2 linked regions of the Rhodopseudomonas palustris genome follow. The protein of the gene in region 1 interacts with the protein of each later gene in a pairwise test. Links are inferred from orthologs where the notes say so. Each region holds a gene or a part of one and is shown on either strand. Other genes may lie near its edges.

Region 1 (5,316 bases):
TTCGCCTTGGACTCGGCGGCCCTGATCTCCTTGCGGCGCTGCAGGTCGGCGTCCTTCGGCCAGTTCGGCGCAGGGGCCGCGGCGGCCGCCGTTTCCGGCGGCGGCAAGTCGAGCTTGGGCGGCACCACCAGCGGCGAGCGCTCGCGATAATTGATGCCGGAATTTTCCATATTGGTGGCGCCGATGCCGGACATCAGACCCTTGATGATCTTCTCCTCAAAGGTGGTGTCGTCACCATCGTCCTCGGCATGGGCGACGCCGGCCGTCAGCACCAGTCCGATCCCGATGGCAACGGCGGCCAGCCGGACGGTGCGGAGCATCGCAGCGGTGGACGTGTCCAGCGTCGGAAGGCGGCTGTCGGTCTGGCGCATGGCGTTGATCCTATTCACGTCTTGCGATCGGGCTGCACCCGGGGAGCGGCCCACTTCCGCGCGGTCGGTATCGGCCGGGATCAGGGCGCTTTTGCGGCGGGTGGCCCCAGCAGGGAGTCATACAGCAGGGCCGCCACCCCGACAACAATCGCGACGTCGGCGACGTTGAACACGTACCAATTGTAGATTTTGCCGCCGATTTCGGCGTGAAGCAGCGCAAAATCGACCACCGCGCCATAGGCCAGCCGGTCGATCGCATTGCCGATCGCGCCGCCGATGATCAGGCCGAGACCGATGGTCGCAACCTTTGTGGTGGAGCGCGCCATCCAGATCGCCAGCGCCACGATCGCCACCGCCTTGAACCCCAGCATCAGGATTTGCCCGGTCGGGCCCTGGTCGGAAAACCAGCCGTAGGAAATCCCGGTGTTCCAGGCCAGCACCAGATCGAAGAACGGCAGCACCTGGACGACGCCCTTCCGCGCCAGCTCGAAACCATACAGCAGCCACAGCTTGGTGGCCTGATCGAGCACCAGCGCGACGACGGCGGCGAGGACGCCGAGGCGGACGGGGGTCATAGGTTTGGCCTCGCCCCACACTCTGTCGTCATGCCCGGCCATAGCCGCGACGGAGCAACCGTCGCTTCCTCCTCATCCTGAGGAGCGGCGTCTGCGCCGCGTCTCGAAGGATGAGGGCCACGGAACCTGATGGTTCGAGACGCGCGCCGATCGGCGCGCTCCTCACCATGAGGGACCGGTGCGCGCGCCACGCCGCTCAAGCCGCTGCGCCCCCCAGCGCCTTCCATTCCCGCAGCGCCTGGGCGTCGCGGGGGGAGACGTCGGGGTAGTCGGCATCGCTGCCGACGCTGGACAGGATCTTCCAGGAACGGGCGCATTTGGTGCCCTGGGCGCGTTCGACCACCACGGCGACGTCGGCCAGCTCCGGCAGCCGGAACGCGTCGGCCGGCGGGGTGTCGTTGCCGCGCAGGATCTCGACCATCGCGTTCGAAGTGATGCAGATCTCCGCCCAGTCGACGTCGAAGATGTCGCCCATGAACGCTTCCGGCAGGTAGATCATCGGCGAGGCTTCGAGCGACGATCCGATCCGCTTGGCCGCACGCTCGACTTCCAGCGCGCCGGTGACGACGCGGCGCACCGCGCGGATCAGCGTCCACTTCTTGGCCAGCGCGTCGTCGCGATAGCCGCCGAGATCCAGCGGGAACAGCGTCAAATGCACGCTCGGCTCGGCGTCCGGGCGATACATCGTCCAGGCTTCATCCGCGGTGAACGACAGCACCGGCGCCAGCCATTTCAGGATCGCGTCGCAGATGATGTCGATCGTGGTCAGCGCGGCCTTGCGGGCCAGCGACGACGGCGGATCGCAATACAGCGTGTCCTTGCGGATATCGAAATAGAACGCCGACAGCTCGGTGTTCATGAACGCCGCCAGCGACGCCACCACCGTCTTGTAGTCGAACTCGGCATAAGCGGCGCGGATCGTCGCGCTCTGCTCGGCGAGCTGATGCAGCATCAGCCGCTCCAGCTCCGGCATGTCGGCGAACGCCACGGCCTCGTCGCGACGATAGTGATGCAGCGTGCCGAGCATCCAGCGGATCGAGTTGCGCAGCTTGCGATAGGTCTCGACCACGTTCTTGAGGATCTCGGGACCGATGCGCTGATCGTCGGCGTAGTCGGTGGCGCACACCCACAGCCGCAGGATGTCGGCGCCGGAGGATGCGATCACCTTGGCCGGATCGGTGGTGTTGCCGAGCGACTTCGACATCTTGCGGCCCTGCTCGTCGAGCGTGAAGCCGTGAGTCAGCACGACGTCATAGGGCGCGCGGCCGCGGGTGCCGCAGCTCTCCAGCAGCGACGAATGGAACCAGCCGCGATGCTGGTCCGAGCCTTCGAGATACATCACGGTGTCGGCGCCGCCGTCGACCTTGCGGCGGATGCCGGCGAGGCCGGGGAAGTTCTGCGCGTCTTCCAGCACGAACGCGTGGGTCGACCCGGAGTCGAACCAGACGTCGAGAATATCGTCGACCTTCTGCCAGCCTTCGGCCGCGCGTTCGCCGAGGAAGCGCGCGGCGGCGCCTTCGGCGTACCAGGCGTCGGCGCCTTCCTGCATGAAGGCCTCCGCGATGCGCTGGTTGACGATCTCGTCCTGCAGGATCTCGACCGAACCGTCGCCCTTGTCCTTGATGAACACCGCGATCGGCACGCCCCAGGCGCGCTGCCGCGAGATCACCCAGTCGGGACGGCCGGAGATCATGCCGTTGATGCGGTTCTGGCCGGCCGGCGGCACCCATTGGGTGACGGAGATCGCCTGCAGGGCCCTCGCTCGGAGCGTATCCCCCCTCACCGCATCGCTGCGCGCTCCCTCTCCCGCTTGCGGGAGAGGGTTGGGGTGAGGGCGCCCCGAGGATGGCGTCCCGCCGTGGACCCCCACCCCCGACCCCTCCCCGCAAGGGGGAGGGGGGAGGATGTCCTTGTCCATCGCGATGAACCATTGCGGCGTGTTGCGGAAGATCACCGGCTTCTTCGAGCGCCATGAATGCGGGTACTGATGCTTCAGCTTGCCGCGCGCCAGCAGCGCTCCGCGTGCGATCAGCGCCTGGATCACCGCCTCGTTGGCGTCGCCCTTCTCGCCCTTGTCGTTGATCACCCGCTTGCCGGTGAAGCCCGGCGCGTGATCGGTCAGCGCGCCGTTCTCGTCGACGGTGTAGGGGATGGTCGACGAGATGCCCCGCGCTTCCAGCGCACGCGCATTGTGCATCCAGATATCGAAGTCCTCGCGGCCGTGGCCCGGCGCGGTGTGGACGAAGCCGGTACCGGTATCGTCGGTGACGTGGTCGCCGTCGAGCAGCGGGACGGTGAACTCATAGCCGCCAGCGAGACCGCGCAGCGGATGGGCGCACTCGCTCGCCTTCAGCACGTCGGCATCGACGTCCATCACCTTCTCGTAGGCCGCGACGCGCGCCTGCTTGAACACGCTTTCGGCGAGTGCGTCCGCAAGGATCAGCAACTCGCCGGCCTTGGCCCAGTTATCGACCGGAGCGTCGGTGACCTTGTAGAGACCATAGCCGATCTTGGACGAGAAGCTGATCGCGCGGTTGCCCGGCAACGTCCACGGCGTCGTGGTCCAGATAACCACGCTGGCGTCCTTGGTCGACGCATCGCCGGTCTTGACCGGAAACTTCACCCACACCGTATCCGAGGTGTAGTCCTCGTACTCGACCTCGGCTTCGGCGAGCGCGGTCTTTTCGACCACGCTCCACATCACCGGCTTGCTGCCGCGATACAGCGTGCCGTTGGCGGCGAACTTCATCAATTCGCGGGCGATCTGCGCTTCGGCGGCGTAGTTCATCGTCGCGTAGGGATGATCCCAGTCGCCGATCACGCCGAGCCGCTTGAACTCCTCGCGCTGCACGTCGAGCCATTTCTGCGCATAGGCGCGGCACTCCTTGCGGAACGCCACCATCGCGGCCGAGTCCTTGAAGTTCGGCTTCGGCTTGCCCTTGGAGCGGTAGTTCTCTTCCTCGATCTTCCATTCGATCGGCAGGCCGTGGCAGTCCCAGCCTGGCACGTAGTTGGAGTCGAACCCGAGCATCTGCTGGCTCTTGGTCACGACGTCCTTGAGGATCTTGTTCAGCGCGTGGCCGATATGGATGTGACCGTTGGCGTAAGGCGGGCCGTCGTGCAGCACGAATTTGGCGCGGCCCTTCGCGCCCTCGCGCAGCTTGCCGTAGAGGTCGATCTCCTCCCAGCGCTTCAGCAGCTCCGGCTCGCGCTGCGGCAGCCCGGCGCGCATCGGAAACTCCGTCTGCGGCAGGAACAGGGTCTTGGAATAGTCGTTGCCGCTCGGGGCGGCGTCGGTCTTGGCGGGCTTATCGGTCATGGCGGCGTGAATAGCGGTTTTGGAGGGCTTCGGAAACCCGATTGAACCGTCCCGGCAATCGAATTTGCTTCGAGATGCGCCGATTGCGGGACACCCGCAAGGTGCCGGTTGCAGCCGCCCTCCAAAAGACTAATCTATTGATCGATGGAGGAATTCCATGTCGGTCAGGCCGCCTGCTGAAGTTTTTGAGGAATTGAAGAGGCTTCGCCGCGAGGGAGATAGCCGTCCCCTCGACCAATTGCTGGACGATGCCCGACAGGCCCTTCGTGGACCGGTCGACTCCGCCATAGACCTGATCCGCACCCTCGAAATCCGCGCATTGGCGGACCGGGTCTTTGCCGATCCGGCCAAGGCAGAGGGCTGGCTCAGCCGTCCGAACCGCAGCTTGAACGGACAGCGTCCCGTGGACCTGCTGCGTGACGAACTCGGCGCTGCGGTCGTTCGCGAAGAACTGGAGCAGATCGACCACGGAATCTTTGCCTGAGTCCCCTGCCGTGGAGCTTTGGCGGATCTCGAATTATGCGGACCTGACCGGGACCGGCGGACTCAGAGCCAGCGGCCGCTGGCACAGCCGAGGGCGGCGGATCGTCTATCTGGCCGATCATCCGTCGAGCGCGCTGCTCGAAATGCTCGTCCACATGGACCGCGAGTTTCTGCCTCCGACCTACCAAATGCTGCGCGTCGCGATCCCGAGCGGGGTCGAAACGGATATCGTCGCGGCTGACGAACTGCCTTCGGATTGGGCCGAACGGCTCGAAGTAAGTCGCCGGATCGGCGACAATTGGCTCGATCGCGGGTCGCACCCGTTGCTCCGGGTGCCCTCAGTCATCGTGCCACAAGCCGTCAACTACCTGCTCAATCCGGCTCACCCCGGCGCGGCAGGCATCGCGATCGCCGAGATCATCCACGCTCCGTTCGATCGGCGGCTGATCGGCGAATAGAGCTGTTTCAGCCCTTCCCCAGCGGCTTGGCCGGGTTGCCGCCGACGATGGCGTGCGGGGCGACGTCGCGGGTGACGACACTGCCGGCACCGATCACGGCGCCGTCGCCA
Region 2 (3,772 bases), 670 kb from region 1 along the record:
GCGCGTTGGCGCACTGGGTCAGGATCAAGGACACCCGGATCGACAATTATCAGTGCGTGGTGCCGACCACCTGGAACGGCAGCCCGCGCGATCCGCAAGGCAATATCGGTGCATTCGAGGCGGCGCTGCTCGACACCCCGATGGCCGATCCGAACCAGCCGCTGGAGATCATCCGCACGCTGCATTCGTTCGATCCGTGCCTCGCCTGCTCGACCCACGTGATGAGCGAGGACGGTCAGGAAATGGCGCGGGTCAAGGTGAGCTGACGCAACGGAGGCGACGATGACCACGGAAATCGCGCGAGTCCAGGGCGCCATCGACTCGGCCGGAGAACGCGCCCGGTCGTTGCAGACGGTCTATGTCTATCAGGCGCCGGTGCGGCTGTGGCACTGGGTCAACGCGCTGCTGATCGTGGCGCTGTGCGTCACCGGCTATCTGATCGGCTCGCCGCCGCCCTCGGTGCCGGGCGAGGCGATCGCCAGCTTCCAGATGGGCTACATCCGCTTCATCCATTTCGCGGCGGGGCAGACGCTGCTCGTGTTCTTTCTGCTGCGGGCCTATTGGGCGATCGTCGGAAACAAATATTCCAAGCAGCTCTTCTACATGCCGGTCACCAACCGGACCTGGTGGTGGGGCATGTTGTACGAGTTCAAATGGTACGCCTTCCTGGTCAAGGATCCGAAAAAATACATCGGCCACAATCCGCTGGCGCATGTGGCGATGTTCACCTTCATGCTGTTCATGATCTTCATGATCTGCAGCGGCATGGCGCTGTACGCCGAGGGTCAGGGCATCGATAGCTGGCAGTACAAGCTGTTCGGCTTCATGTTCTGGATCTTCCCGAACAGCCAGGATCTGCACACCGTGCATCATCTCGGAATGTGGGCGATCGTGGTGTTCGTGATCGTGCACATCTATGCCGCGGTGCGCGAGGACATTCTCAGCCGTCAGAGCATGATCTCGTCGATCGTCTCCGGCGAGCGCCTGTTCCGCGACGATCTGCCGGATTGAGGTTGGTTGAAGTGGGTTTCTCCCCGTCATTGCGAGCGCAGCGAAGCAATCCAGAGGTGCGGTGCATGGAGCTGGATTGCTTCGTCGCTTCGCTCCTCGCAATGACGCATTGAAACGTGAGAACTCCATGACAGATGCGCCCCGCGTCCTGATCCTCGGTATCGGCAACATTCTGTGGGCCGACGAAGGCTTCGGCGTCCGCGCCGTCGAGGCGTTTCATCGCGCCTACGACGTGCCGGCCAACGTCACCGTGCTGGATGGCGGCACCCAGGGGCTGTATCTGGTCAACTTCCTGCAGGACCACGACCACCTGCTGGTGTTCGACGCGATCGACTACGGCCTCGAGCCCGGCACCCTGAAGCTGGTGCGCGGCGACGAGGTGCCGAAATTCACCGGCGCCAAGAAGATGAGCCTGCATCAGACCGGGTTTCAGGAGGTGCTGAGCGCCGCCGATCTGCTCGGCGCGGCGCCGCGCGAGCTGGCGCTGATCGGCTGTCAGCCGCTCGATCTGGAAAACTGGGGCGGGGCACTGACCGAGCCGGTGCGCGCCCGTATCGCTCCGTCGCTGGCGATGGCCTGTGCTATTCTGGCGGAGTGGGGCATCGCGGTGGCGCGTCGCGCCGAACCGCTGCCGGAGGGCGCCGCGCTGCTGGCCAACGATCTCGACCACGACCATTACGAACGGCGCGACGCCGCCGCATCTCCCACGATCTGAGCGAGGAAACCGCATGACCCATCTGCTCCGCGCCGGTGCCGCCCTGATTGCGCTGCTCGGCCTGTCCGGCTTCGCCGAGGCTCACACCGGCGTCCACCCGATGGCGGCGGACGGCTTTGCCGCCGGCTTCGTGCATCCGTTCAGCGGCCTCGATCATCTGCTGGCGATGGTCGCGGTCGGCCTGTGGGCGTGGTCGCTCGGCGGCGCGGCGCGCTGGAGCGTACCGGCGAGCTTCGTGGCGCTGCTGGCCATTGGCGCGACGCTTGGCGCGTCCGGCGTCTCGCTGCCGGCGGTCGAGCCGATGATCGCGCTGTCGGTGATCGCGCTCGGCGTGCTGGTGGCGCTGTCGGTGCGGGTGCCGACGGCGGCCGCGGCCGCGATGGTGGCGCTGTTCGGCCTGTTCCACGGCTATGCCCACGGCGCCGAAATGCCGGCGCTGGCGCAGCCGCTCGCTTATGGGGCCGGCTTCGTCGCCGCCACCGCGCTGCTGCACGGGCTCGGCCTCGCGCTCGGCGCCACTCTGCCGCGGTTCGCGCCGGCGCGGTCGCTGCGTTTTGCCGGCGGCGCGATCGCGGCCGCCGGTGTCGCGCTCGCTCTGCCGTTGTGATCGCTCGGCGAGCTTGCTGCGATGTGCGTCGGTCTTCCCATGACGGTGATTTCGACCGAGGAGGGCAGCGCGCTGTGCGTGCGCCGCGGCGAGCATCGCAGCGTCTCGACCATGCTGATCGGCGAGGTCGCGCCGGGTGATCAGCTTCTGGTGTTCATCGACAGCGCGATCCGCCGGCTCGACCCCGAAGAGGCGCGGCTGATCGACGACGCGCTGGACGGCGTCGCCGCCGCGCTGGAGGGCAGACCGTTCGAGCATCTGTTCGCCGACCTGATCGATCGCGAGCCCGAACTGCCCGCACATCTGCGCCGCGACCCGCAGTAGTTGCGATCCGTTCGCGCAGCAATGCGCGTCATCTGCAAGTCTACTTCCCGTCTGCCGGTTACTATGTTTCCATAGGCCCACCTCGGCAGCGGGCGATTGGTCAGAACCGATCGCAAAATGGTTAGTTTGCTGCCAATTCGAGGCAATCTCCGGCTGGCACGTCGCTTGCTCAATCAGCGACGGCGATAACAACAAGCGCCGGAACGGGAGTGGAGGAAACATGAGCGGCTCGCTCGCGCACGCGGCTGCGCGGCCAAATCCACCGGCATTGGTGGACGAAGCCGGCGTCGACGACTTCATCGCCCGCTCCGGCAGGATCGTCGTGCTGTTCTTCCGCGGCGATGCCGCGCGCTTTCCGGAGGCCGCGGATCTCGCCGTGGTGCTGCCGGAACTGATCAATGCGTTTCCGGGCCGGCTGGTCGCGGCCGAAATCGCCGCCGAGGCCGAACGCGGCCTGATGGCGCGGTTCGGCGTCGCGGTGTGCCCGAGCCTGGCGGTGGTGCAGCCGGGGCGCACCCTCGGGGTGATCGCCAAGATCCAGGATTGGTCCAGCTATCTGGCGCAGATCGGCGCGATGCTGGCCGAGGTCGATCGGCACGGCGAAGCGGAGCTGCGGTCATGAGAGTGGGCTACTCGGCCAAGCCGGACAGCGACGACATCGAAATGACGCTGCTGCCGATCGGCGCGGGCGACGCCGGGCGGTTCGGCGTCACCGGCGCCGGCGCGATCGCCGCATTGGCGACCCGCGGCGGCGAGGAATTGACGCGGCAATGCCCGCTGCTCGCCGGCACGCTGACGCAGCTCGCCGAGGCGCTCGCGGCGCAGCGCGTCGAAGGCCCGACCACGCTGCTATCGATCGATCATCTGTCGCAGGCCGAGCGCAGCCTGCTCGACGACATCCTCGGCGAAGGTGAGGTCTCCGGCATCGTCGCGCTGCCCGATCGCCGGGTCGCGCAGGTGCAGGAATCGGTGCTCGCCGGGCTGTGGCGGGTGCGGATCGAGGGCGACGCCGACGGACCGGCGCGCGATTACCTGGAAATTGGCTCGATCCCGGCGATCGTCAGCCGTGCCGCGCAGGATTTCCCGGCGACCGACATCGCCATCACCGCGCCGCC

The links. Proteins that work in one complex are often made in the same cells at the same time.
Region 2: the proteins of ileS (region 1) and FLL57_RS20295 interact in binary tests that used the Escherichia coli proteins (3 or more experiments, as listed by UniProt). The link is inferred for Rhodopseudomonas palustris from one-to-one orthologs.

Annotation. Positions count from the first base shown.
Region 1 is NZ_CP041387.1:3,733,736-3,739,051, forward strand. The notes cover bases 943-4,576. They hold ileS (isoleucine--tRNA ligase), read right to left. Parts: upstream 4,266-4,576; coding sequence 1,143-4,265; downstream 943-1,142. Other genes in these bases: lspA (signal peptidase II), read right to left, coding at 943-946; FLL57_RS17135 (MbcA/ParS/Xre antitoxin family protein), read left to right, coding at 4,423-4,576. In the rest of the region: FLL57_RS17120 (hypothetical protein), read right to left, coding at 1-371; more of lspA, read right to left, coding at 452-942; more of FLL57_RS17135, read left to right, coding at 4,577-4,749; FLL57_RS17140 (RES family NAD+ phosphorylase), read left to right, coding at 4,760-5,206; FLL57_RS17145 (sugar O-acetyltransferase), read right to left, coding at 5,214-5,316. UniProt on the Escherichia coli protein: Catalyzes the attachment of isoleucine to tRNA(Ile). As IleRS can inadvertently accommodate and process structurally similar amino acids such as valine, to avoid such errors it has two additional distinct tRNA(Ile)-dependent editing activities.
Region 2 is NZ_CP041387.1:4,404,200-4,407,971, reverse strand. What follows is about bases 1-2,932. They hold FLL57_RS20295 (HyaD/HybD family hydrogenase maturation endopeptidase), read left to right. Parts: upstream 1-1,138; coding sequence 1,139-1,726; downstream 1,727-2,932. Other genes in these bases: FLL57_RS20280 (hydrogenase accessory protein), read left to right, coding at 2,878-2,932; FLL57_RS20285 (HypC/HybG/HupF family hydrogenase formation chaperone), read left to right, coding at 2,355-2,657; FLL57_RS20290 (HupE/UreJ family protein), read left to right, coding at 1,740-2,333; cybH (Ni/Fe-hydrogenase, b-type cytochrome subunit), read left to right, coding at 283-1,011; FLL57_RS20305 (nickel-dependent hydrogenase large subunit), read left to right, coding at 1-266. Outside these bases: more of FLL57_RS20280, read left to right, coding at 2,933-3,279; FLL57_RS20275 (hydrogenase expression/formation protein), read left to right, coding at 3,276-3,772.